DNA from 4 places in the Shewanella sp. Shew256 genome. Region 1 is predicted to be linked to each of the others. Evidence: predicted binding sites of a transcription regulator. Region 1 holds the regulator's gene; each other region holds the start of a gene.
What was found. Region 1 encodes LexA, which represses DNA repair genes until DNA is damaged. Its sites were predicted from a motif close to TACTGTATNNNNATACAGTA; they were not measured.
Positions count from the first base shown of each region.

Region 1 (3,193 bases):
GAGAAATACTCCACCGAATATCCCTTAGCAAACAGCTGATCGAGGTATTCACGGAACACGGCAGTATAGAGTTTATTACCGTTAAAACTACGGCGAATAAAGAAAGCCCCGCCACGGCGGAACAGCGGCCCCGCAGGCCAGAAGTTTAGGTTAATCCCCGCCGCAATATGCGGTGGCACCATGCCTTGGTAATACAAAATGTAGGATAACAGCAGGTAATCCATATGGCTGCGATGGCAAGGTACATACACAATCTCGTGACCATCATGGTGAAGCTGGCGGATTTGCTCGGCACCTTTGATATTGATACCGCTGTAGAGCTTGTTCCATAACCAAGTTAAGAAACGCTCGGCAATACGCACTAGGCTGTCGGAATAATTCGCTGCAATTTCATCAAGATATTCAATTGCTGTTTCACGAGCTTGGGTTTCGGAAATCTTCTTACTCGCCGCTTCTTCTTGAATCGCCTTGCGTAAGGATTCGGATTTCAGCAGGGAGTGGAACATTGCCTGACGATTAGGCAGCACTGGCCCTGTCATCACCTTGCGTTGACGGCGGAAATGCACCCTAGCCACCCGCGCCAGTTTATGGGCAATCCCCATATCGGTGCCGTGTTCGTCGGCCATGTAACGCAGCGATACCGCATTAGAAAACTGAACAAAGTTGTGACGGCCTAAAAATAGGATCATCAAGCACTTACGTAACCAAGTTGGGTTCTCGCGCTCAAGCACAGCCGCCTTCATGGTATCGTCTTCTTTACCCGGAGTACGGCCCCAATACAGGCTCACAGGCACCAGCTGAATATCTAACTCAGGCTTTTCCTTATGGACAGCCAACAAACGCATAAAACATTCGAGGAACGGCTCATTGCTGGCACGTTCGCCAAACAAAGGCTTACGCCCTTCGAGACAGACGACGCGGGGCGCGACAACGCCATTTACCACGAGCGGCTCGTAGGGGCTTGGCAAACCCAGCTTAGTGGTGATTTCGCTTAACGCAGCAATATCACTCAGGGATTCTGTTTTCATTACATAAGCAAGCGGTCTGGAGGCGTCCAGATTCAGATCGGCAAAGGGATCCTGCGGCACAACAATAGTGTGCACTAAGTGTTTTTGGATCCAGCGTAATGATTTCAACCAAAGAGAGTCTTGTTTAGGCATTATTCTTATGCAATGTAAGTACGTTCATTAGCCCCATAGAATACCAGATTCTAGGGAACATTCGCTAATACTCTCCAATCGCGTTAAAAAGTGGTTAATACTTGCACTACGAATAATACTGTATATACTAACAGTAACTGTATAGAAAAACAGGAAAGAACATGAGACCGTTGACGCCACGCCAAGCCGAAATTTTAGAGCTGATTAAACGTAATATTGCCGAGACTGGCATGCCACCCACCCGGGCCGAAATCGCCACCCGTTTGGGTTTTAAAAGTGCAAATGCCGCCGAGGAACACCTTAAAGCATTGGCGAAAAAAGGCTGCATCGAGATCATGCCTGGCACTTCCCGCGGGATCCGTCTCCCTGTTGAGGAAGAAGATAACAGCGAATCAGGCTTGCCACTGATTGGTCAAGTGGCTGCGGGCGAACCTATACTCGCCCAAGAGCATGTCGAACAGTATTACCAAGTCGACCCTAGCATGTTCCACCCTGCCGCCGATTTCTTACTGCGCGTCAGAGGCGACAGTATGAAGAACATCGGTATCCTCGAGGGGGATCTGCTCGCCGTTCATAAAGTACAGCAAGCGCGCAATGGCCAAGTAGTTGTTGCTCGCGTTGACGATGATGTAACAGTTAAACGCTTTGAAAAGAAAGGGAATCTAGTTTATCTACATGCAGAGAATGAAGATTACTCCCCAATTAAAGTCGATTTAAGTTTCCAAAGTCTAACAATAGAAGGGCTCGCCGTAGGGGTGATCCGCAATGGAGATTGGCTATGAACAAACTACTAGGTAATGCCCCGCGTCACCCCGGTTTATGGCTCGATGCGGTACGCGAAACCGATACTGACTGGCAGCATACGCCTATCATCACTATGCCCACCGAGAGCCAAGGGCGCCAAGAGCTGATGCAGCTTAGCAAGCAGTTAGCACAACTGAGCCAACAAGGCCGCTGGGTCGTGCTCATCAACCCACCTAGTATTGGCTACAAGCAGTTACTGGCTAGCGCTGGCGTGCGTATGGACCGCGTTCTCTTAGTCCATGCGAAAGATGAAGTCGAAACCCTGTGGGCAATGGAAAAAGCCTTAACCAGTGGCACTTCCAGCGCAGTAATTACTTGGATCCACTCACTCGATGCCCGCGACAATCGTCGTTTGCAAATTGTGGCCAAGAGTGCCCGCGCCATGGGAATCGTGCTCGAAGGTGTTGTAAATCACTCGACTACGGACGCGACACTCAAGCAACCCGCTCACTTTGCCCAAGGTAGTTTTTTTAGCTCTGTTCATTAAAATTTTTGCACTGCGTATTTAGCCTTGAAAGCCGCCTCACCTGTGAATGTGGGGCTTTTTTTTGGCAATTTTTCAGACAATTAGAAAAAGAAGTGATCTTGATCAATTTTTAAACAGCAAGTATGTTTGATTCAGGCGAGCATAATATATCGCCCGTTTAGGCAAAAAATATCGACGATTTATCGAATATCTCTTGCCCACAAAAATCGAGAATAATGGGTTTATTCAGCAGTATGTGCCAGTGTGGCTAATACCAGCAGTAACAATACTTAATCAAAAGTAAGCCGCCAACGCACGTTGAAGTCAGAGAAGCTTTTTTGGGAACTGAAGAGTTTGCATAGAGTTGAGACTTACTGTGTTGCTCTTCTTTGTAGTTGCTATTCGCAATTGGCAGAGGAGAAGTCTTGTGAAGCAATGGTTGTATTGTTTACTCGTGGTGCTATTCGCCCCACCGTTGGCCGCCGCGGACATGCGGTTCAACATGACCCCCGGCGTGACAGAAATCAGTGGCAAGGTTTATCACTTGCACATGACGATTCTGTATATCTGCTGCGCGATAGGCTTAGTGGTTTTTGGCGTGATGATTTATGCCATGATCAACCACAGGAAATCCAAGGGCGCGGTCGCGTCTCACTTCCATGAGAGTACAAAAGTCGAAATCGCGTGGACCATCATTCCTTTTGTCATTCTGATCTTAATGGCGATTCCCGCCACGAAAACTCTGATTGCCATGGAAGATCCC
Region 1 is NZ_NAJR01000011.1:94,425-97,617, forward strand. Features, by position in the region: gene plsB (glycerol-3-phosphate 1-O-acyltransferase PlsB) at 1-1,160, opposite strand, end outside; gene lexA (transcriptional repressor LexA) at 1,322-1,942, shown strand; gene B5P39_RS17965 (cell division inhibitor SulA) at 1,939-2,451, shown strand; gene coxB (cytochrome c oxidase subunit II) at 2,858-3,193, shown strand, end outside.

Region 2 (3,193 bases), on a different contig from region 1:
TGGCCACGGGCAATATGGCTGCGAACAAGAAGCTCGGCATAACGCTTATCATTGATAAATCCTGATGCTTCACAATCATCGAGCACGGGATCGATATCAACGACCTCAAAGCCTTTTTCGAGCAGTTTGGAGCGGATTTCTTGGCGGGAATAGTCGCGGCGCGCTAACAGCGCGACCGCGATTTGACGGGCTGACTGGCTCAGAATACTTCGCCTGTTTCGAAATCAACATTGCCTTCGCTGTTTTCATCATCAGATGAAGATGAAGACATCGCACTTGGGTTACTCAGCAGTAACTCACGCAGTGTTTTATCGATTTCAGCGGCAATTGCTGGGTTTTCAGTCAGATATTTACCGGCATTTGCACGACCCTGACCAATCTTGTCACCCTTGTAGCTGTACCATGCACCGGCTTTTTCGATCAGTTTATGGGCCACACCTAAATCGACTAATTCACCGGTACGGTTGATACCTTGACCGTAAAGAATTTGGAACTCAGCTTGCTTAAATGGTGCAGCAACCTTGTTTTTAACCACTTTAACGCGCGTCTCGTTACCTACCACTTCATCGCCTTCTTTGATAGCACCAGTACGGCGAATATCGAGACGAACAGAAGCGTAGAACTTCAGCGCGTTACCGCCCGTTGTGGTTTCTGGGTTACCAAACATCACACCAATCTTCATACGAATTTGGTTGATGAAGATTAACAGTGTATTCGATTGCTTGAGGTTACCCGCGAGCTTACGCATCGCTTGGCTCATCATACGCGCCGCTAGGCCCATGTGTGAGTCACCAATTTCACCTTCAATTTCCGCTTTGGGTGTTAATGCCGCAACCGAGTCAACGATGATCACATCTACCGCGCCAGAACGAGTCAACGCATCACAGATCTCAAGGGCTTGTTCGCCGGTATCGGGTTGTGAACACAGTAAGTTATCGATATCTACGCCTAACTTTTTAGCATAAATAGGGTCTAGCGCGTGCTCGGCGTCGATAAAGGCACAGGTTTTACCTTCGCGCTGAGCAGCGGCAATCACTTCTAATGTCAGCGTCGTTTTACCTGATGATTCGGGACCATAGATCTCAACGATACGTCCCATTGGTAAACCGCCAGCCCCTAAGGCGACGTCAAGGGAAAGTGAACCAGTAGAAATAGTCTCAACATCCATAGAGCGGTCTTCGCCCAGCTTCATGATGGAGCCTTTACCAAATTGCTTTTCAATTTGGCTCAATACCGCAGCAAGTGCTTTCTCTTTGTTTGGATCGACCTTCATTCCTGTTCCCTCATCAAGACAGTATCAGTACTGTCAAAAGTGATATTCAATTTAATAAAGCGGGTAATACAAAAAGCGAGGCTCTTTGTCATAATCTGCTGACTAGTATACTGTACAATCATACAGTATCAAGACCTGTGAATGATTTATTTTTCAGTCAGAAAATTTTCCCGTTGAGACAAGCTTTTACCGACTCGTGCTGCAGATTTGTCAGGATATCAGTGAATATCCATGGTTTAAGGGTCAATTTTCAGAAAATTATTGCTAAGATTGGCGTCAATTTATTTTAGACAGTAATAGTACACATCCACTGATTTTTATCCCATTACTGTACGACTTATTTTCCCGCTTTGGGCCGGCATAACGGACGAAAACGATTTAATGAATCCTATAGATACCGATGATTTAGAAAAACATACCCCCATGATGCGTCAATATTTGACCATGAAAGCAGAGCATCACGACATGCTGCTGTTTTATCGTATGGGTGACTTCTATGAACTCTTCTATGATGACGCAAAACGAGCCTCAGAATTATTGGGCATTTCCCTTACGGCCCGTGGCAAAAGTGGTGGCGATCCTATCCCGATGGCGGGTATCCCTTACCATGCGGTTGAAGGCTATCTAGCCAAATTGGTTCAAATTGGTCAATCGGTCGCGATCTGTGAGCAGATTGGCGACCCTGCTACCTCAAAAGGCCCGGTTGAGCGAAAAGTGGTGCGCATTGTCACCCCAGGTACTTTGACCGACGAAGCGCTATTGCAGGAGAGACAAGACAATCTGTTAGCCGCGGTTTACCAAGGTAAAGTTGGTTTTGGCTACGCGACCCTCGATGTGTCTTCCGGCCGCTTCGTGATTGCCGAATTAGAAACGAAGGAGTCCCTCGAAGCCGAGCTGCAACGTACTAATCCGGTCGAAATTCTCTATAGCGAAGATTTTGGCGCGATGGAGTTATTGCATCATTTTAAAGGCAAGCGTCGCCGCCCCGAGTGGGAGTTTGATTACGATACCAGCATTAAACTGCTGCTGGCTCAATTTGGCACTAAGGATTTGCACGGCTTTGGGATTACCGATGCAAGGCTTTCGCTGCAAGCGGCTGGCTGCTTAATGCAATATGTGAAAGACACCCAGCGCACTGCCCTGCCCCATATCAATGCCATTACCCGTTTCAATCAAACCGATACGATTGTCTTGGATGCAGCAACGCGCCGTAATCTCGAGCTGACACAAAATTTGAGTGGTGGTCGAGATAACACCCTAGCAGCCGTGCTCGACAACACAGCCACTGCGATGGGCAGCCGGATGTTGCAACGCTGGATCCATCAGCCGCTAAGAGACCATGCGCAGATTTTTGCTCGCCAAACGGCCGTGAATGAATTACTCGAGAGCACGGCCCATGAATCATTGCATGAGCAACTTAAAGCCCTAGGCGATATCGAACGTATCATGGCAAGGCTTGCACTGCGTACCGCACGTCCAAGGGATTTTGCCCGTCTACGCCAAGCATTAAACCTATTGCCTCGGTTGCAGCAGTCACTCGCGCAGCTAAATGCGCCACATACGGTGAAACTAGGCCAACTCTTAGGTGAATTTCCCGAAGAGCAACAGCTGCTTGAGCGCGCCATTGTCGATAACCCGCCCATGCTTATCCGTGATGGCGGCGTGATCCGCGAAGGCTACAATGCCGAGTTAGATGAATGGCGTGGCTTAAGTGAAGGAGCCACAGATTATCTAGTTCAGCTCGAGGCACGTGAAAAAGAGCGTACCGGCATTGCCACACTGAAGGTTGGCTACAACCGAGTCCATGGCTACTATATCGAAGTCAGCCGCCTGCAATCACAGCAAGTGCCATTAAATTACCAGCGCCGTCAAACCCTTAAGAATATGGAGCGTTACATCACGCCTGAACTTAAGGAATAC
Region 2 is NZ_NAJR01000003.1:30,208-33,400, forward strand. Features, by position in the region: gene B5P39_RS05845 (regulatory protein RecX) at 1-182, opposite strand, end outside; gene recA (recombinase RecA) at 200-1,273, opposite strand; gene mutS (DNA mismatch repair protein MutS) at 1,655-3,193, shown strand, end outside.
Region 2: a site for LexA is predicted at 1,382-1,401, ahead of recA (recombinase RecA). Genes of this name have one in related genera too.

Region 3 (3,193 bases), on a different contig from region 1:
TTCTAAAATCAATATTATTTATGCTTTAGCTTGGATAATTATTCTGCACAATAAAAATGAAGGCTCTCTCAGAACCTTCATTATGTGTACATCTTTATTTACAGGATTAAGCGAATGACTACTGTAATAACTCCCGTGCATTGGCTAAGGTGTTGGTGGTAATCGTATCGCCACCGAGTAATCTGGCGAGCTCTTGGATACGTTGTTCCCTATCTAAAGGCGTCATAGTGGTTTCAGTACTTCCCGCCTTGTTGAATTTATTCACAAACATATGTTGATGGCCATTACCAGCAACTTGCGGTAAATGGGTCACGCACAGCACTTGGGTCGATTCGCCAAGGCTACGTAGCATACGTCCAACCACAGCTGCTGTGGGACCTGAGATCCCAACATCCACCTCGTCGAAAATGAGTGTCGGAGTGGCAACCTTTTTCGCGGTAATGACTTGAATACCAAGGCCAATACGTGACAATTCGCCGCCTGAGGCAACCCTAGATATAGGTTGTAACGGCTGGCCTGGGTTGGTGGTGACCATAAACTCTATATTATCGCTGCCATTCATCGACATGATTTCTGGGTTGAAATTCACTTCAATGGTGAACTTCCCCTTAGGCATATTGAGTTCGTGAATGGATTGAGTCACCAACTTATCCAACTCTTTCGCATAACGGGCGCGGCTCTGACTCAGCTTTTGCGCGTTAGTGAGGTAGGCCACTTTACTGGCCTCCACTTGGCGTTGGATATCTTCTAGCTTATTTTCATCATCATCGAGTGTGGTGAGTTCTGACTTGAGGGCGAGATGATGCTCGGCTAATTTGTCTGGGCTAACATGGTGCTTACGGGCCAGTTGCATGGCTTTAGAGAGCCTTTCCTCTAAATAGGCAAAATGCGCGGGGTCGAGTTCAAGTTTACTTAGGTAGTGCTGCAATTCGCCAGCGCTCTCTTGCACTTGAATTAGCGCTTCGTTCAGCATGGTGCTGACATTGGTTAATGCGGGATCATAGCTTTGCAAATTCTCTGCAAGGCCAACGGCTTTATTCAGTAGTGACTCGATATTGCTTTCTTCGCCATCGGTGAGCAAAAACAGGCTGGCTTGGCAGCTATCAACCAACTCGGTGCCGTTTGCTAGGCGTTTGTGTTCCTGTTCAATCTCTTCAAATTCACCGACCTTGAGATCAAACTCATCTAACTCTTCAACTTGATATTGCACCAGTTGTTTACGGGCGATACGTTCCTGCTGTGAGGCTTCTAATTGTTTGAGTTCGGCTTCAATTTGTTTACAGCGCTGATAGCTTGCCGCTACTGTGTCTATCAGTAGTCTGTGATTGGCGTAGCTATCGAGTAAGGTGAGCTGGTGTTCACTCTTTAACATTGCATGGTGGGCGTGCTGGCCATGGATCCCCACAAGCAATTGTCCCAGTAATTTCAGTTGAGTTAACGGCACAGGATTGCCATTGATATAGGCGCGTGACCGGCCATCACTGCCAATGGTTCGACGCAGAATACACTCATCATCGAGTTCGAGATCGTTATCTTCGAGCCAGCGTTTTGCCAGAGGCACATCCTCGAGTGAAAATCGGGCACTGACTTCGGTTTTGCTCGCGCCAGGGCGAACACTGCTGGCATCGGCACGGTTGCCTAGGCACAAACCTAGCGCGTCGATGGCAATGGATTTCCCCGCGCCAGTTTCACCAGTAATGCTGGTCATACCGGGGCGAAAGTCCAGTTCAAGGAAACGTACGATAGCGAAATTGTTGATGCTGAGTTGGCAAAGCATAGTGAGTTCCTGTCGAAAAACTTACCAAATCACTGTATTGATAAACAGTATATACTGAATTTATATACAGTAAAGTGACTTTGGGTGAATATTCGACATGTCGCTATATTGTAAAATCTAATTAGTTGTTTATGAATAGGTTTTAACGAGTTGCTCCAGAATGGGTAAGCTGAAAAAGGTCACTATAGTGCCAAAGAGTATCCCTTGAGCACTGCTGGAGGCTTGAGTGTTATAGCGTTGAGCCAACAGATAGACACTTGCCGCAGTGGGTAAGGCGCTGAGGATGACGCCCATAACGAGATAGTCGCCCGTGACACCCACGCCTTTTAACATGAAGTAAACCAAGGCGGGTTGCAGGATAAGTTTAAACAGGTTGATCAGGCTCAGTTCGATAAAGTTTGTCAGGCTAAAGACCTTGCTATCTTTTTGATAGCGCATAGCTTTAGCCAACACCATGCCGACGGCAAAGAGGGCACAGGGACTGGAGGTATTGCCTATCTGCTGGATCATCATTGCCAAGCCTGAGGGGAGAGTTATCCCTAATGCCGAGATGGCCACGCCAATAAAACAACCAATCACAATTGGGTTTTTCACCACGGCTAACAGCATGATCACTGCGGCGTGATGTTGCCGCTGTTTATTGGTGGCGAGTTCTAGCGAGACCAAGGCCACGGCAAACATGAGTACGGACAATAAACTGGCAATCGCAGCGGCAACTAAGGCGCTTTGTTGCTGGGGAAATAAGATGATAAGGAGTGGAATACCGATAAATGCGGTATTACCAAAAGTCGCATTTAAGGCGCGCACGGCGGCAATTGCATGTTGTTTAGGATTAACCAACAGAGAGATACCGATACAAATGAGGTAAATCACCAGCATGGCTGCGCTGTACCCGGCGATAAATCCCCACTGTAGGATCTCTTCAATGGGCTGCTGCGCCAGTGCTATCAACAGGATGGCAGGAAACGCAATATAGTAAACATATTGATTGAGTACTTGGTCTGTTTCTACTGGGAGAAAGCGCAGTTTTTGCACCAATGTGCCCAGTAGCATGATCCCGAAGACGGCAAACAGAGGGGTTAAAATGTTCATGACCCTCACTCATCCTTTTGTGTTACTTATCCCGCGAGATAGCCTTAGTGATGCTTGATTTCATTCAAGCCGCCAAGGTGAGGTCGGTTGGGATGTTATTTCAGCGAATTGACGATAATCGGCGCTAGCGCAGTAAATCTGTTAGCAAAATAGCATAGCATTCCCCCTAGAGGCTATTGCGCTATGGTCGTAGAAGTGAATAATTCTACGTTTAAAACACAATGAGTTAGTGCGCGTTATAGATGCAAGCACTCACATAAACGATTGGGATAGAAAATGGCTGATGATATAGGCGCCGAGCTGCAGTTAATTTATCTGTTTGTG
Region 3 is NZ_NAJR01000003.1:55,838-59,030, reverse strand. Features, by position in the region: gene recN (DNA repair protein RecN) at 119-1,777, opposite strand; gene B5P39_RS05960 (AEC family transporter) at 1,907-2,869, opposite strand; gene lldR (LysR family transcriptional regulator LldR) at 3,146-3,193, shown strand, end outside.
Region 3: a site for LexA is predicted at 1,830-1,849, ahead of recN (DNA repair protein RecN). Genes of this name have one in related genera too.

Region 4 (3,193 bases), on a different contig from region 1:
CATGACTTTGACGTTTACGCCCTTAAGATCCTCATCGATACCAATGTCTTTCACCTTACCGACGGTAAGACCTTGATATTTTACTAAGGTTTTACCCACATCGATCCCCGTGGCACTGGGGAAGTGGATCTGAATTTCAATGCCCGATTCTTTGATGCTCTTAATGCCCAGCCATGCGCCGAGTGCGAGCGCCACAATTGGGAGCAGCCAAATCGGCGAAAAGAGTTTTTTCTTCACAACTTTTGGCGATTCAATTTGTGTCATCTTGAGGTTCCAATCGATCCCAGAGTAAACGAGTGTCTAAAACTTTTGCGGCAAGTTGCGTCAGTAAAATCACCAATGCAAACGCCGTGGCCGCAGGTGCAGGCTTTGCATCGAGGAGTTGCCCCATATTGACGAGGGCAACGGTTAGGGAAATCACAAACAAATCGAGCATTGACCAGCGGCCAATCCACTCAATCACATGAAATCCCACCATGAGTTTTTTTTTCGAAATTGGCAGATTAAAACTGATGGCACAGAGGTAAGTGGCCAAACCGATAATTTTCACCCAAGGCACTAAAATACTGGCAATAAACACAATAATGGCGATGGGCAACATATCCGAATGCACTAAATGGATAATCCCCGAAAAAATCGTATCGTGGCGCACTTGCCCCTGATTGGTGAGCATTGTAATAGGGTAGAGGTTGGCGGGAACCAACAAAATGGCGGCGGTGATCAGCAGCGCCCAACTTTTTTGTAAGCTGCTGTGATCACGGACATGGAGTTCGGCCTCGCAGCGGCTGCAGTGACTATTCTCACTGTTATTGAGCTGCCTGCACACTCGGCACAGGCACAGGCCTAAGTCTTTTCCCTGTTGCTGCATCTTAGTGTCGCTCCTGCATGAGAAGACTCCACATATGCTCAATATCGTATTCACGCTGCAGGAACAGAGTGACTAAAAAAAGCATGGTGAAGCAAAAGGTGCCCATTCCAAAGTAAATATCAGAAAAATCAGACAATTGAAATGAAGAAACCAGAAAGCTAATCACATAAATCTCCAGCATAGTCAGCTGGGATAATAGCCCTTGCAGTTTTAACAATTGCTTTAGACTGCGGCGCCAAAAGGGGCTGCCAAGTCCCCATTTGACAATCAAAATCTGGCTGAGGATCGATAAGATCAACAAACCCGGACCAATCACGGCGGCGGCGAGCACGGCTAGCCCAACGACCCAATAACCTTGGTCGAACACCGCAAAGGCGCCCTGAAACACTGTGGTGGTGCGAATACTGCCCAAAAAGTGGATTTCAAGCACCGGGAAAAAATTGGCGGGGAAATAGAACACCAGCGCGGTAATGCACAGCGCCAGCATGCCGTTTACTGAGCAGTATGGAGTGTCATAAAGTGCGGTGCTGCAGCGCGGGCATAACGCCCTAACACCCGTAGGTAGGGCGCGCTTTCGAATGGCCAAGTCGCAGGAACGACAGAGGATTACAGAGTTTTCTGCTGTATTTTCATGCATATAAAAATATTAAATTAGCCCCAAAGCCATTGAGATTGCGCAAATAATCCGTAAACGAGCAGATTATCCAATGAGACATCAAACAGCTTGACCCATCTCGACAACGAAAAGCGGTCTCATAATATCAGAATAATCAGAACACTTGCATCACTAGTTCACTTTATGTCATCCTGATTACTGTATATAAAAACAGTGCGAGGGCAGTCATGGCAGTTATTACACAGTTTGTCGTGGTAAGAGAAGGGGTGGAGAAGATGACATTCATATCGAAAAAGGAGGCTGATGCCTACGATAAGATGCTCGACATCGCCGACAACCTCATTCCATTTATTCAAAAAGCGCAGCTCGGAATTGATGAAACCGTGAGCGAACAGCTCGCATTCTATTTTGCTAACAATAAAGATGAGCTGACAAACTTGCTTAAAGGCGTAGTTCAAGTTAATAGTACGCCATCAAAACAAAATGCAGCGAAGAAAGCGCCTAAGAAGGACGACGCTGCCGAATAATTTTTTAGGAAGTCTATGAAACCGCAATTTTATGAGTCACTGAATCGTCAAGCGCTGGCCTTACTCGAGGGCGAGGATGATTTAGTGGCTGCCATGGCTAACTTTTCTGCCTTGCTGAACGATAACCTGACCGAACTCAACTGGGTGGGTTTTTACGTGATGCGTGGTGACCAACTGGTGTTGGGTCCTTTCCAAGGTAAAGTGGCCTGTACCCGTATTCCTATGGGTAAGGGCGTGTGTGGTACCTCCGCGCAAACCAATCAGACGCAGCGTGTCGCCGATGTGCATCAATTTGATGGTCACATTGCCTGCGATTCGGCCAGTAATTCTGAAATTGTTATCCCAGTCCGCGCCGATGGTAAGGTCGTGGCCGTGCTGGATATCGATAGCCCTATTTTTGACCGCTTCGATGAAGAAGACCAAAAGGGCTTGGAATTATTGGTAAAAAGCTTCGAAAACTGCCTATTTGCTTAATTTGCGTACAATAACGCATAATTCATAGTCGCAATCGGTGGCGTGCGCCTTATAATAGCGCATGCACTGATAAGGCTTATTTTGAGCACAGCTGAAATAAGCCTGATAGGTTCAGCCGTGAAAAATTGTTAACTTATATTTTTTAACTTTAGTTAACTCGGCGAGAATGCTAATTTGTACTTTGGCTCATATGTGGGCTTAACCAAGATAAACGACTCGTAAGAAGCTGATTTTTATCACCTCGGATTCGATGTCCCTTTTTAACTGTGGAAGTAATGATGGAATCAACAGATAAGTTGACCGACACCAACGCAATTTTGGCGTATTTGTATGAAACATTTCCTTTGTGCTTTATTGCTGAAGGTGAAACTAAGCCATTAAAAATCGGATTGTTTCAAGATTTGGCTGAAAGGTTGGCTGATGATTCTAAAGTCAGTAAAACTCAACTGCGAGTTGCCTTAAGACGCTACACCAGCAGCTGGCGCTACCTGAAATCGGTAAAAGCCGGTGCACAGCGTGTAGACCTCGACGGTCAACCATGCGGTGAGTTAGAGCAAGAGCATATCGATCATGCTCAAGCTATGTTGAAAGAAAGCCAAGATAAAGCCAAAGCTAAGCGTGCTGCTCAAGCACCTAAAGCGGCACCTGCTGGCAAAGCGCCTGCGAAGAAAGCCCCTAAGAAAGTGGCTGTACCTGCACGTAAGACTG
Region 4 is NZ_NAJR01000005.1:234,357-237,549, forward strand. Features, by position in the region: gene B5P39_RS11565 (MlaD family protein) at 1-264, opposite strand, end outside; gene B5P39_RS11570 (paraquat-inducible protein A) at 251-868, opposite strand; gene B5P39_RS11575 (paraquat-inducible protein A) at 870-1,505, opposite strand; gene B5P39_RS11580 (YebG family protein) at 1,712-2,011, shown strand; gene B5P39_RS11585 (GAF domain-containing protein) at 2,027-2,485, shown strand; gene proQ (RNA chaperone ProQ) at 2,764-3,193, shown strand, end outside.
Region 4: a site for LexA is predicted at 1,681-1,700, ahead of B5P39_RS11580 (YebG family protein). Genes of this name have one in related genera too.